Regions from separate parts of the Beduinella massiliensis genome, predicted to be linked through region 3. Evidence: predicted binding sites of a transcription regulator. Region 3 holds the regulator's gene; each other region holds the start of a gene.
The links. Region 3 encodes LexA, which represses DNA repair genes until DNA is damaged. Its sites were predicted from a motif close to CNAACANNTGTTNG; they were not measured.

Region 1: the regulator LexA is predicted to act here: its motif matches at 2,883-2,896, upstream of C1725_RS07980 (putative DNA modification/repair radical SAM protein).
Region 2: the regulator LexA is predicted to act here: its motif matches at 3,227-3,240, upstream of C1725_RS04445 (cytochrome c biogenesis protein CcdA).

Annotation. Positions count from the first base shown of each region.
Region 1 is NZ_LT963430.1:1,615,639-1,622,741, forward strand. Features, by position in the region: gene C1725_RS07975 (SdrD B-like domain-containing protein) at 1-2,801, shown strand, start outside; gene C1725_RS07980 (putative DNA modification/repair radical SAM protein) at 2,957-4,228, shown strand; gene C1725_RS07985 (TIGR03915 family putative DNA repair protein) at 4,230-4,982, shown strand; gene C1725_RS07990 (macrolide family glycosyltransferase) at 4,993-6,171, opposite strand; gene C1725_RS07995 (AbrB/MazE/SpoVT family DNA-binding domain-containing protein) at 6,211-6,501, opposite strand; gene C1725_RS08000 (TetR/AcrR family transcriptional regulator C-terminal domain-containing protein) at 6,673-7,103, shown strand, end outside.
Region 2 is NZ_LT963430.1:845,458-852,560, forward strand. Features, by position in the region: gene C1725_RS04425 (hypothetical protein) at 1-229, shown strand, start outside; gene C1725_RS19180 (hypothetical protein) at 253-381, shown strand; gene C1725_RS04430 (ABC transporter substrate-binding protein) at 378-1,586, shown strand; gene C1725_RS04435 (UBA domain-containing protein) at 1,680-2,219, opposite strand; gene C1725_RS04440 (HAD-IIA family hydrolase) at 2,336-3,130, opposite strand; gene C1725_RS04445 (cytochrome c biogenesis protein CcdA) at 3,378-4,454, shown strand; gene C1725_RS19185 (TlpA family protein disulfide reductase) at 4,412-4,825, shown strand; partial or broken gene trxA (thioredoxin) at 4,854-5,183, shown strand; gene C1725_RS04455 (sporulation initiation factor Spo0A C-terminal domain-containing protein) at 5,583-5,924, opposite strand; gene C1725_RS04460 (Spx/MgsR family RNA polymerase-binding regulatory protein) at 6,129-6,476, shown strand; gene C1725_RS04465 (copper homeostasis protein CutC) at 6,686-7,103, shown strand, end outside.
Region 3 is NZ_LT963430.1:2,271,544-2,278,646, reverse strand. Features, by position in the region: gene C1725_RS11105 (polyribonucleotide nucleotidyltransferase) at 1-1,778, shown strand, start outside; gene C1725_RS11100 (insulinase family protein) at 1,952-3,193, shown strand; gene C1725_RS11095 (transposase) at 3,296-3,622, shown strand; gene C1725_RS11090 (phosphotransferase) at 3,623-4,507, shown strand; gene lexA (transcriptional repressor LexA) at 4,647-5,255, opposite strand; gene C1725_RS11080 (hypothetical protein) at 5,379-6,404, opposite strand; gene C1725_RS11075 (MATE family efflux transporter) at 6,417-7,103, opposite strand, start outside.

The sequences.
Region 1 (7,103 bases), 660 kb from region 3:
TTACGCTCGCCATGGGTCAGCAGGACGCGGCGGTCTACATCGGCGCGATGATCTCGAGCTCCATTCGGGGCGCTGTCTTCGCAGACGCGGACGACAACGGCCTGTGGGACGCCGGGGAACCGGCGCTGGCGGGCGTTGGGGTCGAACTCCTTGACGCCGACGGCCTGTCTGTGGCGGCGGCATTCTCCGACGCGGAGGGCGCCTATGCCTTTGAAGGGCTGGCGCCGGGGCGTTATCGCGTGCGCTTCACGGCGGACGGATGCGCGTTTTCCGGTACGAGCCGCACGCAGGCGCGCGGTTGCGCGCCGCGAACGGAGGAAGACTCCTCTACCACCGACCTGTTGAACGTGACCATGGGCGGAAGCCTTGCGGAAATTAACGCGGGCGTGGTGGCGCTTTCGACCGTCAGCGGACGCATCTTCGAGGACGGTGACGGCGACGGCGCGCAGGGCGCGTTTGAGCGGATGTTGCCGGACGTGCAGGTCGAGCTGCTTTACGCGGACACGAACCGCGTGGCGCGCGAGACCGTGACGGTATCGGACGGCGCCTTCGTGTTCGGCGGCGTGCGCCCGGGAAGCTATCGCCTGCGCCTGACGCTGCCGGACGGATACGTGTATGCGGCGACGGGCGGGCTTGAAAGCGTCGAGATGGAAAAGGGCATGACGGGCGAGATACAGGTCCGCTACGGCGAGGACGTCGAGGGATTGACCTGGGGTGCGCTCATCATGGGCGGCGTAACGGGCCTCGTCTGGGACGACGAGGACTTCGACGGCGTGCTGACCGAAGGGGAAGGCGCGGTACGCGGGGCGGTCGTGGAGCTGCTGAACGAGGCGGGGAGTGCGGTGCAGACCGTGACGACCCTGCGCAAGGGAGAATTCTCCTTTGAAGACCTCATGCCGGGCGTCTACTCCCTGCGCCTGACGCTGCCGGACGGATACGTCCTTACGCGTGCCGGGGACAGTGCGGTCGCCGCGGAAGGCGAGCGCGCGGTGCAAACCGTGAGCTTTGACCTTGCGATGGGCGAGCGGCGGACGGACGTGCGCTTCGGCGCGCTGAGGCCCGCAGCGGTCGAGGGAACCGCCTGGATAGACGCGGACGACGACGGAAGGCCGGCGGGCGTCGAGAGCGCCATGCCGGGCGTCGAGGTTTCCCTGTGGAGCGAAGAAAGCGGCGCATGCGTCGCGCAAAGCCGAACGGACGAATCGGGTGTGTGGCGGTTTGACGACGTCATGCCGGGCGATTACAGCCTGCGCGCGGCGCTGCCGGAGGGTTACGCCTTCGCCCGCAGAGCCGAGAACGGACGAAATACGAGCGCGATCCTGACGACGGACGCGCTGGAGGGACAAAGCGAAGTCTTTACGCTCAAGAGCGGACGCACCGCGCAGATGCAGATCGGCGCGGTCGGCGTCGGTTCGATTGGCGGGGCCGTCTGGCTGGATAGCCAGTATGACGGGCGCCTGAACCGCGAAGAGGCGGGCATCGCGGACGCACAGGCAGAGCTGCTGGACGAGACGGGCGCGCTCGTGATGCAGACCCGAACGGACGAGCATGGGCGCTATGTCTTTGAACGGGTGCGCATGGGAAATTACAGTGTGCGCATCCGCCTGCCGGGCGGCGAGATTTTCACGAAGACGCAGGAAGACGGCGACAGTCTCGTCCCACAGCAGGATACGGACGTGGGAGAGACGGCGATGATGAAGCTGGAAATGGGCGCTTCCATGACCGGCGTGAACGCGGGCGCGATCGAGCCCGGATCGATCGAGGGCATGGCCTTCATCGACAGAAACGAGGATGGGCAGCTTTCAGAGGGAGAGGAAGCGCTCGGCGGCGTGCTCGTCGAGCTGATGCAGGGCAGCACGGTCGTCGCCTCGCAGACGACGGACGAACTGGGCGCGTTTGCGTTTAAAACGCTGCGTCCTGGCAGCTACCGGCTGCGCATCGCGCTTCCGGCGGGCTATCTGTTCGGTCGTGAGGTATCGCTGAACCTCGCGCACGAGGACGACGCGCAGGGCGAGAGCCCGGAGATGCTGCTGGACATGGGCTGCTCGATCGACGGACTGAACTATCCGGCGCTGCCCGGCGCGTCCATCAGCGGTTGCGCCTGGGAAGATCTGGATGTGGGCGGCGTGCGCGACGCGGCCGAGCCCGTGCTTGCCGGAACGAAGGTAGAATTGATGCTTCAGACGGACGGCGGCTGGCAGATGCTGAAAGCCGTGACGGTCGGCGACGACGGCACGTATGCCTTTGAACGCCTGCGTCCCGGCACCTACGCGGTGCGCTTCACGCTGCCGGGCAATTACCTGTTTACGGAGAACGCGACCTACGCGCCGGAACAGAATTCGGACGTGTTCGTCGTGCCCGGCCAGACCGGAACGACGCCGGAAATGACGCTCGCCATGGGCGACGCGCAGCAGCACGTCGACGTGGGCGGCATACTGCCCGGACGGCTGGGCGACACGGTCTGGCTGGACGAAAACGGAAACGGCTTGCAGGATCACGGGGAACCCTTCGTAGAGGGTGTAACGCTGGAGCTGTACGCGGTCTCGGCGGACGGCGGGATGACGCTGACGCAGACGGCGGTGAGCGATGCCTACGGCCGCTACCGAATGAAGGATCTCAGGCCTGGACGATACGTGCTGCGCGCCATCCTGCCCGAGGGCAGGACGTTTACCCAGCGCGTTCAGGGTCTGCCGGAAATCGACAGCGACATCGCCGACGTTCGGGACGGATACGGGGAGACGGAGGTATTCGTGCTGAAATCCGGGCAGACGCTGCTCAGCGTGGATGTGGGCCTCCAATAAAGGCGTTTAAAGGGAACGGCGCGGATGCTGCAAAAGCTTCCGCGCCGTTTTTGCTTTATCAAGTTGAATTTTAACATAATACGAACAAGTGTTTGCAATAATGCAAAAGACATGATATAATACCTGTATCAGAGGATGGAAGGAAGATACGGGACGTGGATATTTGGGAAAAGCTGCGCATCTTATCGGACGCCGCCAAGTACGACGCCGCCTGCACCTCCAGCGGTGTCTCTCGCAAGGGAAGCGGCGGGCTCGGCAACGCGGTCAGCTACGGCATCTGCCACAGCTTTGCAGCCGACGGGCGGTGCATATCGCTGCTCAAGGTGCTGATGAGCAACGCCTGTATCGGCGACTGCAAGTATTGCCAATCCCGCAGCTCAAACGACTGCGAGCGTGCGACGTTTACGCCGGACGAACTGGCGGATTTGACGATCTCCTTTTACCGGCGAAATTACATCGAGGGGCTGTTTCTCTCCTCGGGCATCGTAAAGTCGCCCGACCATACGACCGAGATGATGATCCGCGCGCTTTCCAAGCTGCGCAACGTCTATGGGTTCCGCGGCTACATTCACGCCAAGGCGATTCCCGGCGCATCGCCCCTGCTGGTGGAACGGCTGGGGCTGTTGGTGGATCGCATGAGCGTCAACATCGAGCTGCCGAGTTCCGGGTCGCTGAAGGCCCTCGCGCCGCACAAGACGAAGCAGTCCATCCTTTCGCCTATGGCCCAGATTCGCGACCGGGCGGTGCAGAGCCGTCAGGAGCTCGCGCTCTATCGCTCGGCCCCGCGCTTCGCGCCCGCTGGGCAAAGCACGCAGATGATCGTGGGGGCCTCGCCGGAGACGGACATGCAGATTCTTCACCTCACCCAGGCGCTGTACAAAAGGTACAGCCTGCGGCGGGTCTTCTATTCAGCCTATATCCCAGTGGGAGACAAGCGGCTGCTGCCGGTCAAGGCTCCGCCGCTTCTGCGCGAGCATAGGCTTTATCAGGCGGACTGGCTGCTGCGTTATTACGGGTTTACGGCGGATGAAATCCTGGAACAGAATGCGCAGATGCTCGACCCGCGGCTCGACCCCAAGTGCGCCTGGGCGCTGCGCCACCGGGATCACTTTCCGGTGGACGTGAACCGCGCGCCCATCGAGATGCTGCTGCGCGTGCCAGGCGTCGGCGTCACCTCGGCGCAGCGCATCGTCGCCGCGCGCAGGGAAGCGTCGCTGACGTTTGACGGGCTCAAAAAGCTGGGCGTCGTCACAAAGCGGGCGCAGTTTTTTGTCGCCTGCAAAGGGGGCGTGCAGCCCGGCCTGCGCGCCGGGGAGGACGCGGTTTACCGTCAGCTTGCGCGGGAGAGCCGCGTACCCGGCCTCATGGGCGGGGAGCAACTCTCTCTCTTCGACGGCAGGCCGCAGCTTTTACTGGGAGGGGATTGACGTGGAATACGTATACGACGGCACCCTGGACGGACTGCTTTGCTGCATCTTCCGCGCGTTTGAACGGCGGGAGACGCCCGAGGAGGTGCATCCGCGCATGCCAAGCCAGCTGTCGCTGCTGGGCGCGCCCGTCTGCGTCGAAACGGAGGAAGCGCGCGCCCGGCGCGTGGAGGCGGGCATCGCGCGCACGGGCGGCATGCAGGCGCTCTCGGCGGTGCGCGACGCGGTCTATTCCGCAAACCCGCACGCGGGGCGCGACGCGGTTCGCTACGCACGGCTCGTCTTCCGTTACGGCCCGGCGGTGCACGATCTGCTGACCGACGATACGCTGCTTTGCGTCCGGGACACGTCCCAAAAGCTCTGGCGCGAGGTAGGGCAGCTCCGCGAGTTTCTCCGGTTCCGCGAGCTCGAAAACGGCGTATACATCGCAGAAATGACGCCGGAAAACGACGTGACGGAGCTGCTGATGCCTCATTTTGCAGACCGGTTTGGGGACATGTCCTTCATCCTGCACGACCGGGGGCGAAAGAAGGCGGGCGTGTTCGACACGCGCGGCTGGGTAATCGCCTCCTCCGAGCAGATGCGCCTGCCTGAAATCAGCGCACGGGAGGCGCGGTATCAGTCGATGTGGAAGCTTTTTTATGAGACGATCGCGATCAAAGCACGCGAGAACCCGCGTCAGCGCCGCCAGTTCATGCCCAAGAAGTATTGGCGCGACCTGCCGGAGATGCAGGGCCCGGCGGTCTTTCGCTGACCCTGGATGCTTACGCCCTTTTCCGCAATCGGCTTTCCACGAAGTCCGCGGCGGCGTTAGCGCCGCCCGCGCGCTTAAAGCTGTCCGCGATGCGGCGGGCGCTTTGCGTGTAGGCGGCGTCGCCCAGGAGCGTATCGACCGCCCGGCGGATCGCCTCGGGGCGGTTTTCCTTTAAGAAGAGGCCCGCGCCCAGATCGGCCGTCCGGTTGGCTACGCCGCTCTGTTCGGCGGTCTGCGGGAAGAGCACCAGCGGTACGCCGAAATAAAGGCTTTCGCTGACGCTGTTCATCCCGCAGTGCGAGAGGAAGGCGTCGGCGCTCTGCAACACCGCCGTCTGCTCGACATGCCCATATACGGATACGCTTTCGGGCAGAGGGCCCAGCGCGGCGATGTCGGTTCCATCGCCTACGGACAGGAGGGCGCGGTACGTACCGTCCGAAAAAGCTTCCACGCAGTTTTGATAGAAGTCGGGCATGCGGTTGTTGACGGTGCCCATGGAGATGTAAATCGTCTTTCTCGAATCCCTCTTAAACGGCTGCGGTACATGGAGGGAGGGGCCGACGAAGGCGTAGTGCTCGGAAAACGTATCCGAACGGGGCTGAAAAGCCTTTGAGGTGTAGACGAGGGTATCCGTCTCGTCGTCATTTTGGATGAGGGAAAGCAGGTTTTTGACCGGGTACCCGTGCGATTGAAGCAGCTTCAAATCGCGACGGACGCTAGGCATCGCCGCGATCATGGAAAAAACCTGCGAAAGGCTCGGCTTCATGATTCGGGCAGAATAGCGGTTGAAGGCGAAGGTGGTGGTGGACGAGATGAAGGGAATGCCCAGCTTGAGCGCTGCAAACTTTCCCCACGCGGCCATGGAATCCGCGATTACGCAGTCCGGACGCCACTTTTTCAGCGTCTCGCAGACCATTCCATCCAGCGCCAGGGTCGTCTGAACGAGCAGCTTGATGGAAAAGCCCATGTCCTTTCCGACGCGCGCGGCATCCTCAGGACGCAGGTTCATCTCTACGTCATACGGGTCGCAGGCGATGAACGTTGCGCCGGCGGCCTCGATTTTTTCTCGAAACGCCTGATAGGAGAAGTATAGGACGTCGTGCCCGCGGCGGGTGAGCTCGCGGACGACCTCTAGGGTTGGGTTCGTATGCCCGTGCGCGGGAATACAGAAAAAAGCGATTTTGGACATGATGCACCTCCTGAAGGGCTGTCGGTTTAGGCAGGGCAGTCAATCGGTTTCGCCCGCCTGTTTGATCGCCTCCGCGAAGGCTACGGAATCCTCTTCCTGCTGATCCGGGTAGAGTTCCTTCGCCTTTCCGGCAAAGATGGCGTCCGCGATGCTGGAAAATATCGCGTACCGTTCCAACGCGATACCTTTTTCCGCGTCCGCGAGCAATATCAGGGTGTCGCCCGGGGCGATCTGAAAAAGATCCCGAACCTCCTTGGGGATGACGATTTGCCCTTTGGGGCCGACCTTGACCGAGCTCATGAACTTGCCGTCCTTCACAGTGGCTTTCATGCCGTCGCCTCCTTGAAAGTATAATTTGTATTACTAGTTATACTATTCTGCGCTGGATTTGTCAAGTGAAACCCGACGCGTCCGCTCTGCGGTTTGACCCAGGGAAGATCGTGCTTGCGGGAAGACGCGGGGTATGATACCATAGGATAAAAGCGCGGAAGGAGACCTCCCATGTCGCAGATCACCAAGAGAGCGCTGGCCGAAGCGCTCAAACGTCAGCTTGAGCAGCGCCCGCTCGAAAAGATCACCGTCAAGGATCTGACCGACGAGTGCGGCCTTAACCGCCAGACGTTCTACTATCACTTTCAGGATATTTACGACCTGCTCGGCTTCACGTTTAAGGAAGAGGCGGAGCGCACTTTGGGGGAGAACCGCACCTATGAAAGCTGGCAGGAGGGCTTCCTCAACGCCCTGTGCTACGTGCAGAACCACCGGCGCATGGTGGAAAACGCCTATCACTCCATCGGCCGCGAGCATCTGGAAGCCTATCTGTACAGCGTCGTGTTCGAGCTGCTGATGGGCGTGCTGGACGGACAGGCGCGGGGGATGCGGGTATCGCAGGACGACCGGCGCTTCATCGTCGATTTCTACATGTATGCTTT
Region 2 (7,103 bases), 1.4 Mb from region 3:
CGCGCAGGAGCCGCCGAGCGCGCCCATGGTCGTCTACGAAATCTCGTTTGCCTATGGGCTTGAGGCCACGGACGACGGGCCGGATGTTTTTTCGCTCGTTCCCTGCTGGTTCTTCCGGGGCATCGACCGGGACATCTTTCTGGGCCCCGCCCAGGCATTTGAAAGCGCAAAGGACGCCAACACGACGCTTTTCATGCTGAACGCCGTCAGCGGCGAATGGGTGTCGTGAGCGAAGAAAAGGCGGTGCGGAGGATGAAAAAGGGATGCTGTGCGCTCGCGTGGGCGCTGCTGCTGTGCATGGCCTGCGCGGGCGCGGCGGGGGAGGCGAGCCTGTACGTATACGGGACAACCCTGTGCTGGAAGAAGAGCACCCGGATTTGACATGGCGCGGGGGCGATTCCCTGAATGGCGGCGGGACGGACATCGTGCAGGCGCTCACAGCGCGCCAGCCGTACGACCTTTACGCGATCAACTGCGTCGACGGGGATTTTCAGCAGATCGTCTTAAAGGGCTTTGCCCGCGACCTGTCGGAATACCCGGCGCTTCAGGACTTTGCCGCCAGCCTTCGCCCGTTTCTACGCGAGGCGGTGACGGTTGACGGGCGGCTGTACGGCATTCCAATCCGGCTCTTCGGCAGCCAGTGCGCCTATTCGCCGCAGGCGTTCGCGCTGGCGGGCCTGAGCGAGGAGGACGTGCCCTCGACCTACGAAGAGCTGCTGGACTTTCTGGCTGCGCGGCTGGAGGAGGAGATGCCGGATGGCGTCCATCTGGTGTACGGCACGGCGAACCTGCGCGGCACCTTGGCGAACATGATGACGCGCGCGCTCATCGACCGGTATTACAGCGCGCCGGAGCCGCAGCGTTTTTCTTCGCCGGAGGTTTTGCGCATCTATGAAAAGCTGGACGCGCTCGACACGTCGCGGCTGGACGAATACCTTTCCTCCCTGCAGGAGGGAGATCAGTACGGCGAGCCCGCCCTGTTTGCCATGGCCTACGACGTCATGAAGCTGGAATCCGACGCGGAAGCCGGCGACTTTCAACCGATGGTTCTTCAACTAGACGAGCGGGAGGAACCTCGCATCCCCGTGCAAATCCGCCTCTTCTTCATCAGCGCCGACAGCCCGCATCCAGACGAGGCGGCGCTGTACCTGCAAACGTACCTGTGCGGCCTCGACGGAACCTTCACGATCGCCGCCTGCAAGGGGCCGCATGCGCCGGTGGAGGACGCCTCCGTGCGCCGGGAGATTCATGCGGCGCAGGCGGAGGTAGAGGCGCTGCAGGCCGCTAAGCCCGCCGACGAGGAGCAGGCGGAGGAAATCGCCGGGCAGATCGAGCAGGCGACGGCGCGGCTGAAACGGCTTAAGGCAGGGCGCTGGCGGGTTTCCGAAGCGGACATCGAGGCGTACGAGGCGCGGGCGGGGATGTTCTTCGTTCCGGCCTATCATCCGCTGGGATCGCCCGAATCGGAGGGCTACCGCTCCGTCAAAATGCTGATCGACCAGTACGCGGCGCGCCAGATCGACGCGCGGGCGTTCACCTCCGCGCTCGACCAGAAGCTTGCAATCATCGCGCTCGAGGGACGCTGATCGTCTGCCATTTCCACATAAAAAGCGCCCGCAGCGGATTTCCGCTGCGGGCAAAATAGATGGAAGGGGAAAATGGAGAAACCGAAATCTATATCAACCGTTCGGCTGTTCCGTCTTAAACAGCCCCCGGACGGTGCCTGCCACGCTGCGGCCCAGCGTGCACAGCGAGCGGCCCGTGCCGCGCAGCACCTCGCCGACGTTCATCGCGATGTCCTCGGCGTCCAGGCGGCTGAGGCTGTAGCGATAGCCCAGCAGCAGGAGGAGCAGCGCGCACAGCAGCATGAACTGCGGGAAGAGGATGGCGAGCACGATGATGAACAGCACGCTGAAGTCCGCGATCTTGGCGTCGTCGGCCACGATGTTCACGCGGTTGCGCAGCAGCGTGGAGAGGATGCCGTGCACGCGGCGGCGGGCGGCGCTGCGCTGCTCGCTCTCTTCCTCGGTCTTCTGGTATTCCTGCTGGGCGGTGGAGGCCTCGTCGCGGATGCGGCCCTGGCGCTCCAGCTCGATCAGGCAGGCGGTCACGTCGCCGTCAAAGCGCTCGAGCAGCTCCACCGCCTCGGCGTAGGTGACGTTCGCGTGGCTGCGCAGGTATTCGATGCTTTCAAGCTGGTCATTTTGAAAAGTGGTCATGGTCTTTCCTCCTCGCAATTTCATGCGGTACTTCTTGGTTCCTTGGAATGACTATAGGATACCGCAAAATCGGACAAACTGCTTTGGAAAAGGCTGAAAGCATCATGAGAATCGGATTAGAATACCGCCTCGTCCAGCTCGCGGATCGAGGGGAACGCAAACGCAGGCGGGAACGCCGTGTCCGCAAGGTCGCCCGGCTTCGCCTCGCCCGTGAAGACCACCGCCGTGTCCACGCCCGCCGCGATGCCGCAGGCGATGTCCGTGTACAGCCGGTCCCCGATCACCAGCGTCTGCTCCTTTGAAAAGCCCGTCTGCGCGAGGCACATGTCCACGATGATCGGGTTCGGCTTGCCGATGTAGACGGGCTCGCGCCCGGTCGCGCAGCGGATCATCCCGCAGATGGCCCCGCAGTCGGGAATCGCCCCGAAGCCCACCGGGCAGGCGAGGTCCGGGTTGGTCGCGAGGTAGGGCATGCCGGGCCGGGTGCAGAGCAGCTCGCAGAGCGCGCGCGCCTTTTCGTACGTCAATTCGTCGTCAAAGCCCACCAGCGCGCAGGAGACGTCCGGCGAGAGCGCCTCCGTCACCGAAAGGCCCGCGCGCGCAAGCTCCGACCGAAACGAGCGCGTGCCCACGACGAAGATTCTGTCCTCCGCGTGGCGCGCCTTCAGGTACTGCACCGTCGCGGTCGAGGCGGTGACGAAGCTGCTCTCGTCCGCCGGTACGCCCATGCGCCGGAACTTCTCCACGTAGTCCGCGACCGAACGCGTCGAGTTGTTGGTGATGAAGACGTACTTGCCCCCGCTTTCAAGGACGTGGCGGAAGAAGTCCATGCTGCCGGGCAGCAGCGTCGCGTCCAGCGACACCGTGCCGTCGATGTCCAGCAGAAAAAGGCGCTTTTGCCGTAAACCCATGCTGATCCCCGCTTTCCCGGTATTGTCCCGCGCCGCGCGGGCCTGCCGTTTCGCATTATAGCATACCGGGACGGCCTGTCAACCGGCGCGCACGGACGAAAAGATTTTTGAAAAAAGATTGGAAAAGGGGTTGACAGATGAAACTGTAATTGGTAAAATTGCAGTAAAGAACTGAAACAAAAGAAAATGCAGTTCGGATGCTCTGCTGAGGCCACGCGGGGCGAAAAAGCAATCTAAGGAGGCGCTTATGGGCTTTACCATCGAGGCCGGCGTATCGGCCATGACCGTATTTTTGCAGGGACTCGTCAGTTTCTTTTCCCCGTGCGTGCTTCCGCTCGTGCCCCTGTACATCGGCTACCTCGCGGGCGGCACGCAGACGGTGGACGCGGACGGCACGGTGCGCTTCGGGCGCAAGAAGGTGCTCGTCAACACGCTCTTCTTCGTGCTGGGCGTTTCCTTTGCCTTCTTCCTGCTGGGCTTCGGGTTCACGGCTCTGGGCCGGTTCTTCAGCGGAAACCGGCTGCTGTTCGCCCGCATCGGCGGCGCGATCGTCATCGTATTCGGCCTGTTCCAGCTCGGGCTCTTCGGCGGACGCGAAATCGGGCGCGAACACCGGCTGCCGCTGCACCTGGAAAAGCTCACGATGAACCCGGTGACGGCGCTGGTGATGGGCTTCACGTTCAGCTTCGCCTGGACGCCCTGCGTGGGCCCGGCGCTGGCGAGCGTGCTGCTGATGGCGTCCTCCTCGAATTCGGCGGCGGCGGGTTTTGGGCTGATCGGCGTGTACACCCTGGGCTTCGTGCTGCCCTTCCTGGGCGTGGGGCTGTTTACCTCCTCGCTGCTGGACCTCTTCAAGCGCCACCGCAACGTCGTGCGCTACACGGTCAAGGTCGGCGGCGTGCTGATGGTGCTCATGGGCGTGATGATGATCACCGGCTGGATGAACGGCGTCACGGGCTATCTCTCCGGCCTGACCGGCGGCAGCGCGCCCACCCCGGCGAAGTCTGCGTCCCCGGCGGTAACGGCCGCTGCCACGGAGGTTCCGTCCCCGACGGAAGTTCCGTCCCCGACGGAAGTCCCGTCCCCGACGGAAGTTCCGTCCCCGACGGAGGCTCCGTCCCCGACGGAAGCCCCGTCCCCGACGGAGGCTCCGTCCGCGACGCAGGCCCCGGCGGTGCGCAGGCCCCGGCGGTGCTGCCCCCCGCCCCGACCCAGGCCCCCACGGATGCGCCGGAGAAGATTCCCGCGCCGGACTTCACGCTCACGGACCAGAACGGCAAGGTGCACACGCTCTCCGCCTACAAGGGGCAGGTGGTCTTCCTGAACTTCTGGGCGACGTGGTGCGGCCCCTGCCGCCAGGAGATGCCGGAGATTCAGGCGCTGTACGAAAAGCATGGATTGAACGAAAACGACGTGGTGGTGCTGGGCGTGGCCAACCCCAAGACGGAAGAGGGGCCGTACAATTCGGACAAGTCGATTGCGGAGATCACGCAGTTCCTTTCGGACGGCGGCTACACCTACCCCACGGTGATGGATGTGACGGGCGACGTGCTGGCCCAGTACGGCATCAGCGCGTTCCCCACGACCTTCATGATCGACCGGGACGGCAACGTCTTCGGATACATCACGGGCACGCTGACGGCGGACATCATGGACGACATCGTCGAGCAGACCCTCTCGGGCGTGCGCAGATAAGCGGGAAAGTCAACAGAGACGAAGAAAGGATGCATGGAATATGAAAGCGATGGGACTCAATTTGCAGAACTTCGAGCGGGAGGCCGTTCAGGCGAAGGAGACGGTGCTGGTGGACTTCTGGGCGCCCTGGTGCGGCCCGTGCCGCATGCTTTCGCCCATCGTGGAGGAGATCGCGGCGGAGAACCACCCGGGTCTCAAGGTCGGCAAGGTCAACATCGACGAGCAGCCGGAGCTCGCGGCGCGCTTTGGCGTGATGAGCATTCCCACGCTGGTCGTCCTGAAGGACGGCAAGGCCGTATCCACCGCCGTGGGCGCGCGGCCGAAGCAGGCGATCCTCGGCTGGCTGGGCCTCAACTGAACCGAATCAAAAGGCGTCCGCCGCGCGAAAACCGTTTCGCGGGGCGGGCGCCTTTGTCGTCGGGTTCTTATGAAAACATGGGCTGCGCGCGGCGCGGAAGGAGCGGTTCGGAAAGGGGGCGGGCACTGCCCGCACGAGCCGCGTATCGGAAAGGGATGCGGCCACGCGCACCCGCGCGCGGTGCGGAAGAAGGGGTTCGGAAAGGGGAGCGGGCACTGCCCGCACGAGCCGCGTATCGGGAAGGGATCGCCGCAGCCACGCGCACCTGCGCGCGGCGCGGAAGGAGCGGTTCGGAAAGGGGGCGGGCACTGCCCGCACGAGCCGCGTATCGGGAAGGGATCGCCGCGGCCACGCGCGGCGCGGAAGGAGCGGTTCGGAAAGGGGGGCGGGTACTGCCCGCTACATCGCGGCCATGTCCCCGCCGGAAATGTAATTGGCAAGCATCAGGATCAGCTCGCCCGGCGTCGGCTTTTCGACCACCGTATATCCCGCGATTTCGCATAGGCGCTGCCGGTCGCCGTGCATCCAGATGTCCTCGACCACGCGCGCGATGTTGCGCGCCGCCTGCGCGGTGGTCGTGCTGTGAAGGGCCGCCACATCCGGATAAAGGTGCCGCATCAACGCCCGGGATGGATACTGTCCCCGCTCGAGGGTGAGCGAGACGGCCGTGGCGAGATATGCGTACCCGCAGCGGGAGATATGCCCGCCCAACGTCATGACGATCGGTAGGGTATTTTTCATCTGTAAAGCACCATCCTTTGTATCGGTGCTTACAGGATACATAATTCTCGCAAAAATAGACCAAATTCGTCATAATTAGGCATAAAAAATACGAAAAAAGACAGAACAGACCTATGAACGCGCCGGAGACGGCTGTAAACGCTTTACAGAGGCCCAGACGGCGGGATATAATAAGAAAACAAAACCAAGACCGGAGGAATCGCCATGCTGTTTGTCTGCTATCCCAAGTGCACCACCTGCCAAAAGGCGCGCCGCTTCCTGGAAGCGCGCGGCGCTTCGTTTACCGTCCGCGACATCAAGGAGGAGAGGCCCACGGCGGAGGAGCTCTCCGCCTGGCAGCAGCGCAGCGGCCTTCCGCTCAGACGCTTTTTTAACACGAGCGGGCTGGAGTATCGGGCGCTGAATCTGAAGGAGCGCCTGTCGGACATGCCGGAGGAAGAGCAGCTTTCGCTGCTCGCCTCGAGCGGCATGCTGGTAAAGCGTCCGCTGCTCGTCGCGGACGACTTCGTGCTGGTGGGCTTCCGCGAGGCGGAGTGGGCGCAGCGCCTGTAAGCGGGTGCAGCCCGTCAAAGCCGGAATAAGAGACAGGCCGCGGTCGCGTGCGCAAAGGCATGACGCGGAAGCGGCTGTTCGGAGGCGGACCCAGCCCGTCAAAGCCGGAATAAGAGACAGGCCGCGGCCGCGTGCGCAAAAGCATGTGGAGGAAGCGTACGTTCGGAGGCGGAGGCGGGCCCAGCCCGCGGAGGAGGGTACAGCCCGTGATGAAATCTTTTGTGCTCGAATGCTGCGTGGACAGCGTGGAATCCGCCGTGGAGGCGGAGCTGGGCGGCGCGACGCGGCTGGAGCTGTGCGCGTGCCTGCCCGTGGGCGGCCTCACGCCCACCCGCGCGCTTTTCGACGCGGTGCGCCGGGCGGTGGACCTGCCGGTGCGGGTGCTGCTGCGCCCGCGCGCGGGCGACTTCCTGTACACCCAGGCGGAGTTTGGCGTGCTGGTCGAAGAGGCGCGTGCGTATCGTGCGGCGGGGGCGGACGGGCTCGTCCTCGGCTGCCTCACGCCGCAGGGCGCGCTGGACGTCCCGCGCATGGAGGCGCTGATGCGCGCGGCGGACGGCCTGCCCGTGACGCTCTCCCGCGCGTTCGACCTGTGCGCGGACCCGCTGCCCGCGCTGTGCGCGGCGC
Region 3 (7,103 bases):
TGATCGGTTCGTCTGCGGCGTTGTCGGTCTCCGACATCCCCTTTGGCGGGCCGACCGGCTCCGTCATGGTGGGGCGCGTGAACGGCGAACTGGTTCTTTCCCCGACGGAGGCGCAGCGGGCGGAGTCCGACCTGCACCTGGTCGTGGCCGGCACGAAGGACGCCGTCATGATGGTCGAGGCGGGCGCAAAGGAAGTCAGCGAAGAGGTCATGCTTTCCGCGATCCTGTTTGCGCACGAGCACATCAAGCAGCTCGTCGCCTTCCAGGAGCAGATCGTCGCGGAGATCGGAAAGCCGAAGGCGGAATTCCCGATCGTCACCACCGGCGAGGATGTGAAGGCCGCTGTGCGCGAGTATGCGTATGAAAAGTGCGAGTGGATCTTCGAGTGCTTTGACCGGCACGAGCGCCAGGATCGCGAGGATGCGGTCAAGGCCGAGGTGCAGGCGCACTTTGCGGAACAGTTTGAGGGCCGCGCCGGTGAAATCGACGATGCGCTTTACTATCTGAATAAAGAGATCATGCGCAAGAAGATCCTCGAGCAGGGTGTCCGTCCGGACGGCCGCAACCTGCACGAGGTACGCCCGATCTGGTGCGAGACGAGCGTGCTGCCGCGCCCGCACGGCTCTGCCGTGTTCACCCGCGGCGAAACGCAGGTCATGACCGTAGCGACGCTGGGCGCCATGGGCGACGCGCAAACGCTGGATGGCCTCAGCAACGAGGATACCAAGCGCTACATGCACCATTACAATTTCCCGCCGTATTCGACGGGCGAGGCTGGCCGCCTGCGCGGCCCAGGCCGCCGCGAGATCGGTCACGGCGCGCTGGCCGAGCGCGCGCTGGAGCCGGTGATTCCCTCTGAGGAGGATTTCCCGTATGCGCTCCGCCTCGTGAGCGAGGTGCTCTCTTCCAATGGATCGACCTCTCAGGCCTCTGTGTGCGGCTCTACGCTTGCGTTGATGGACGCTGGCGTACCGATCAAGGCGCCGGTCGCCGGTGCTGCCATGGGTCTCATTAAGGATGCGGAGACGGGTAAGGTGGCGGTTCTGACCGACATTCAGGGCCTGGAGGACTTCCTGGGCGACATGGATTTCAAGGTCGCGGGCACGATGAACGGCATCACCGCGATTCAGATGGACATCAAGATCAAGGGCATTGACGAGCCGATCCTCCGTCAGGCGCTCTCGCAGGCGCTGGAAGCCAGACTGCACATCCTGGGCAAGATGCTGGAAGTGCTGCCGCAGCCGCGCGAGAATCTGTCTCAGTACGCGCCTAAGATCATCCGCTTTACGATTAACCCTGAAAAGATCCGCGAGGTCATCGGGCCGGGTGGAAAGATGATCAACAAGATCATCGCGGAAACCGGCGTCAAGATCGACATCGAGGACGACGGACGCGTGTTCATTTCCACGCCGGATGAGGAGGCCGCTGCCAAGGCACGCCGTATCATCGAGGGCATTGCCAAGGACGTCGAAGTCGGCGACGTGTACACCGGCAAGGTTGTACGCATCATGAACTTCGGCGTGTTCGTTGAGCTGCTGCCCGGCAAGGACGGCATGGTGCATATCTCCAAGCTGGCCAATGGGCGTGTGGAGAAGTGCGAGGACGTCGTAAAGGTCGGAGATGAGCTCGAAGTCAAGGTCGCAGAGATCGATTCTCAGGGCCGCATCAACCTCGTCCGCAACGATATCGTGTATGAGCACAACGAGCCTGTGCGCCGTGGACCGGTTGGTGACCGCCGCCCGCCGCGCCGCGAACATTCGGGCGGGTTCAAGGACTAAAACAATCCGGGGTGCGGCGATGCCGCATCCTTTTTTTCGTATGCTTGCGCCGAACCGGGAAATGCTAAAGAAGGTATCATTCGGCTACATGCCGCAGCGCGCATGCGGCATTGCCGGGCGTAGATCTCCCGACAGGGGGCTTCCGTGTCTGGGAGATGAAAGGAGTTTAGGACATGTACGACGAGTTTACACTGCCCAATGGGCTACGCGTGATCGCTGAAAGAATTCCGCATTTTCGCTCGGTAAGTGTCGGCCTTTGGGTGGGTACGGGCTCGATGCAGGAGACGCCGGAGGAAAATGGGCTTTCGCACTTTATCGAGCACATGCTCTTTAAGGGGACGGAGCGCCGCAGCGCCATGCAGATTGCCGAGGAGATGGACGCGATCGGCGGGCAGATGAACGCTTTTACGTCCAAAGAATGCACGTGTTATTACGCGAAGGTTATCGACGAGCACTTCGAGAAGGCGCTCGACCTGCTCAGCGACATGCTGCTGCATGCTGCGTTTCATCCGGAGGATTTAGAGAAAGAACGGGGCGTGATTCTAGAGGAGATCGCGATGACAGAGGACACGCCGGAGGATCTCGTGTACGAGCTCCTGAGCTCGGCGTACTTTGCGGATCATGCGCTCGCCAGGCCGATTCTCGGCCCGGAGAGCGTCATACGGAGTGTCACCCGTGATCAGCTGCTTTCCTTTCATCGCCGGCATTACAGGCCCGACAACACCGTTCTCGCCGTCGCGGGCGGCTATGACCTGGAGCAGCTAAAGGAGATGGCTGCGCGTTTCCTCGGGGACTGGAGCGAGCCTGTCCATGCGCCGCAGAGGGATGCGTTCGGCGGCTGTGCAGCGCGCGCGGAGACGAAAAACAAGGACATCGAACAGGTACATCTCTGCTTCGGATATCAGGGGATTCCGCTCGGGACGGACGAGGCATATCCCTTATCCGTCTTCAACAACATCCTGGGCGGCGGCATGTCCTCGCGCCTCTTCCAGAAAATCCGCGAGGAGATGGGTGCCGCGTATTCCGTCTATACCTACCCGACTTCTTATCCGGGGTGCGGCGTTTACGCGATCTATGCGGGTACTTCTATCGAGCAGGCGCAGGCGGTGATAGACGAAATTCATAATCAGGTCAGGCGCTTCTTAGACGAGGGCTTTACTGACAAGGAATTTGTACAGGCGCGCGACCAGCTCAAAGGCGGCTATATCCTCGGGCTCGAAAGCACGTCGAGCCGCATGTCGTCGATCGGGCGCAGCAAGCTGCTGCTTGGATACGCCAATGAGATCGACACCGTGGTTGGGAAGATCGAAAGCGTGACCCGCGAAGAGGTCATGGAGATCGCTCGCAAGGTGTTGGAAGGGCCCTATGCGGCCGCGGCCGTCGGCCGCAAGGTCGATACCTTACAGCTTAAATAACTGTGTCCTGCCAGGATGCGGCGGACGATCAGCGTGCAGGTCCATGGTACTATGGCGAAAGCCCTGAGTCAGAACCGTCGTATCTAACCGTCAGCGAGCGCCCTGATTTCCAGAAAGGAGTTCAGGGGCGCTCGCTATCTTATATTAGGGACGCAATCCGGGGAATTTACAGGCACGAGACAGCATATCTCCAAACGTGGCTCGCCTTATCTTCGGCGGACTCTTTGGCTTGCCGCCAACCGAGCGGCATTCTGTGATTCAATCCCGTCCGATTGCTACCAATCGTTAAAATCCAGAGGGAAACATCACCTGACTGCCGTTGGCGCAATTGCAAGAAAAATGTGCAACATCATCTTCACGATTCTCAGAGAGAACAGGCCGTGTGAAGCCGCGCCGCCGAAGAAGCAGGGGTTGAAGGGGGATGCTTAGTTGACAGCCTCGATTATCGAATGGATAAATATATCATATCCTCAACACATCATCGAAAATGTAATTGAGGATGGGTACTATGCCATTGTTTATGTGCTGGTAGATAAAAAAACCGGGTTCAAACAAGCATTAAAAGTTATGCGTAAAGAGTATGTTCTGCTTGGATTTTCTATTTTGCAAGAGTTCAACTTGCTTCATACCCTCTCACAAATGATTGATTTTGTGCCAAAGGCATACACATATCACCCTGAGATCAAAGCTTTTTCAATGGAATTTATCGATTCACCATCGTTATCTATAACTGATAGCCCTACAACATTAGCAATGGCTTTGCATAGCCTTCACTCTATAAATGCTGATGTTTTTGACTTCGTAGAACATATATCGGTAAATTATTATTTTGATAGGCTAAACAAGATTAAGACTTTATCCGACTATCATACGCCCCGTTTAAATGAGCTGAAAACTCGTATTCAAGACAATCGCGCCATAATAGCAGCGGATGTTCAGGCGTTAGATTCTATAAACATCCCTCCTTTTTCAATACTTCATCTTGATGTGAATGAAGATAATGTTTTGTTATCTAAAGGAAAAGTCGTACTTCTTGACTTTGGACAAGCATTGATTGGTAACCCGGTTTTTGAATTGGGTTTTATTAGCGTGCTTAGTGGATGGAATCCTTCTTTTTCTTCACAGATTATCAAATCATACTCCGCAATTTCAAAGAGAGATTTCCCTAAAAGCTCAATACAATTGGCTTCTCGTATTGCTACTTGGCGTTTGGCAATATCCACGCTCTTAGACTGCGCTCATCTGTCAGAGAATTGGGTTGATGATTTTGGAATCGACTTTATATTGTCTTGTGTGAAAAAATTATGCCCTTAATCGAAATTTTTCTATGAATCTTTATAGCTGGTCTTTCTTAAGATGAAAAAAATCAGCATGACAATCACTCCGCCGGAAAGAAAAAATGCGCGTTTCCAATCCAATCAGGAACACGCGCATTCTGCGATTTTTTATGAACTTACATGCGGCGAAGAAGCGAAGTGACCTTGCCCAGCACCGACATTTCCTCGACGATGATCGGTTCCATCGTGTCGTTCTCCGGCTGAAGACGAAAATGGCCATTTTCCTTATAATAGCGCTTGACCGTCGCTTCGTCCTCGATGAGCGCGACGACGATATCACCGTTATTGGCATGGGGCTGCTTGCGAACGACCAGATAATCGCCATCCAGAATGCCTGCGTTGATCATGCTTTCTCCGCGGACGCGGAGCACAAAGTGCTCACCATCGCCCAGAAAATCAGCGGGCAAGGTAAACTGATCCTCGACATTTTCCTGCGCAAGAATGGGAATGCCTGCCGTGACGCGGCCGACCACGGGAATCTGTACCATTTCCTGGCGGTTAAAGGAGGGATCTCCCAAAACCTCCATCGCGCGAGGTTTCATGGCATCGCGGTGAATGAGCCCTTTTTTTTGCAGACGCTGCAAATGACCGTGCACGGTCGAGGTGGACTTTAGGCCGACTGCATCGCAGATTTCCCGAACGGACGGGGGATAGCCCTTTTCCTGTATTTCGCTTTTAATAAATGCCAGAATTTTTGCCTGATTATCGCCGCGCGGTTTCTTCATGAGACGTTACCACCTTGTGTACATAGTAGCTGAAATTAGTATATCATATACGGAAGGGAAAAAGCAAGGCGTCATCAAACGTTTGTTCGCGATCTTGCGTACAAAAGGGAAAAACCTGAAAAATCAGGCGCGCGTTTGCAGGATGGATTCACAAACCTTCTGTATGTCCGGCAGAAAGGCGAGCAAGGAATCGAAGCGGCGTTTAAAATCGTCGTCGTCTCGCAAGCCGAGATCGGCCATGAAACGCCTAAAGGCTGGCAGCCGCGCGGAAGCCTTTTCCGCGTCATCCATGTGCAAAATGATCTGACACCGCGCAAACGTGGCCCCCATCCAGAAGACCGCGTCCTGCGGGTAGCCTGAAGCGAGCAGTTCCTCGATACCGCCGATGGAAATGTTTCGAGCCTGTGGGGTGATGTCTGCGCGAAAGCGATACGCTTTGGATGGACCGAAGGATGCGCTGGCGAGGTCATATGTAGCGATGAGTTCTCGCAGATGCATAGGCAGACAAGCCGCGTCAAAAGCGTCGCCGATCAACGGAGCGAGCAAGCGCGTGCAGAATTCCTCCAAACGATATTGCGAAAGGACGCGCCGTGCCTGTGAATACCGCTTTTTCACCGTGCAGTTTTTCAGTCCGGCTGAAATAATGGGAAAGGTTGAAATCCCCGTGGGGAAAAGCCAACTGTTGACGCGCTCCGGGTAGGGCGCGGAAGGGTCAAAGGCTGCGGCACTTTTTCGGATGGAGGCGATGAAGCCATCGCAGCGTCGCCTGATCCAATACGGAGATGCGAATTGCTCCGCGACGGCCCTGTGCAGAGGCGCAAGCCACCCCTCGGGGTCGGAGAGGATGCCGTTCGCCTGCAGCGCATAGGCGAGGTAATGCGTCGTCAAAATGTGCTCAAGCGAATCGAAAGCCGCACGATCGATACAGGTTACCTCCAACAGGGCCCCCTGATACGTAAACTTGCCGAGGGATTGGGAGGGTTTGCGCAGCACGACGACCACGTCGACGTCCGAGGTGATGGACCATGCGGCGTCATCCGGCGTTTCCAGAACGGACCCCGACAGATAGGCTCCACAAAACCCGGGCATGTCAGCGCCTTCCCGATTCACCCATTCACGTGCCGCCCAGACCGCGTCGCCCCTATTCATGCGAATCTCCCCTCACGATGCTGCTGTGGTGCGCGTCAGATTTTTCATCCAGTTGTACCTGTTAACCTTGACGACTGCGACAAAGCACTTTAAAATCTGGTCGCACTTGAGGCAGGCAAAGACGACCCAGGGCGCTGCACCTAGGTAAGAAGCGATGATCGCGCTGGGCAGTACGACGAGAAAGACGAAAATCGTGTCGTTTTTAAATACGAAGCTGATGTCTCCGCCGGACTTGACGAGCCCGAAGAGGCAGGGCATTTGATAGCAGGTGCCGATGAGGGTGACGGAAAGCACCCGGATGAACAGCGTGGACTGCACGGCAGCCTCCGCACTGATGCCGCCGTAGAGCGACACGAAGGGCCCTGCGATCAATACGGTCAGCGCGCCGATGACGAAGCCGAGCGTGAGGAAGATGACCTGTGTCGTGCGCGCATATTCCTTCATCAGCTCGGTCTTGCCCGCGCCGATGGTCTTTCCGGTGATGATGCCCATCGCTGTCGCGAGGCCGTTGATCGCTACGTAAGCGAGCGTGTTCATGGTATTGGCGACGCTTGCAGCGGTAATTACGCTTGCGCCGTAGTGGCCCAGAATGATGCTGTTGGCCATCATGTTGACGCTCCAGACGATTTCACCGAGCACCAGAGGCGTTCCGTATCGAATGAAGTCGCGGGTCAGCTCCGAATCACCGTTTAGGGTGTC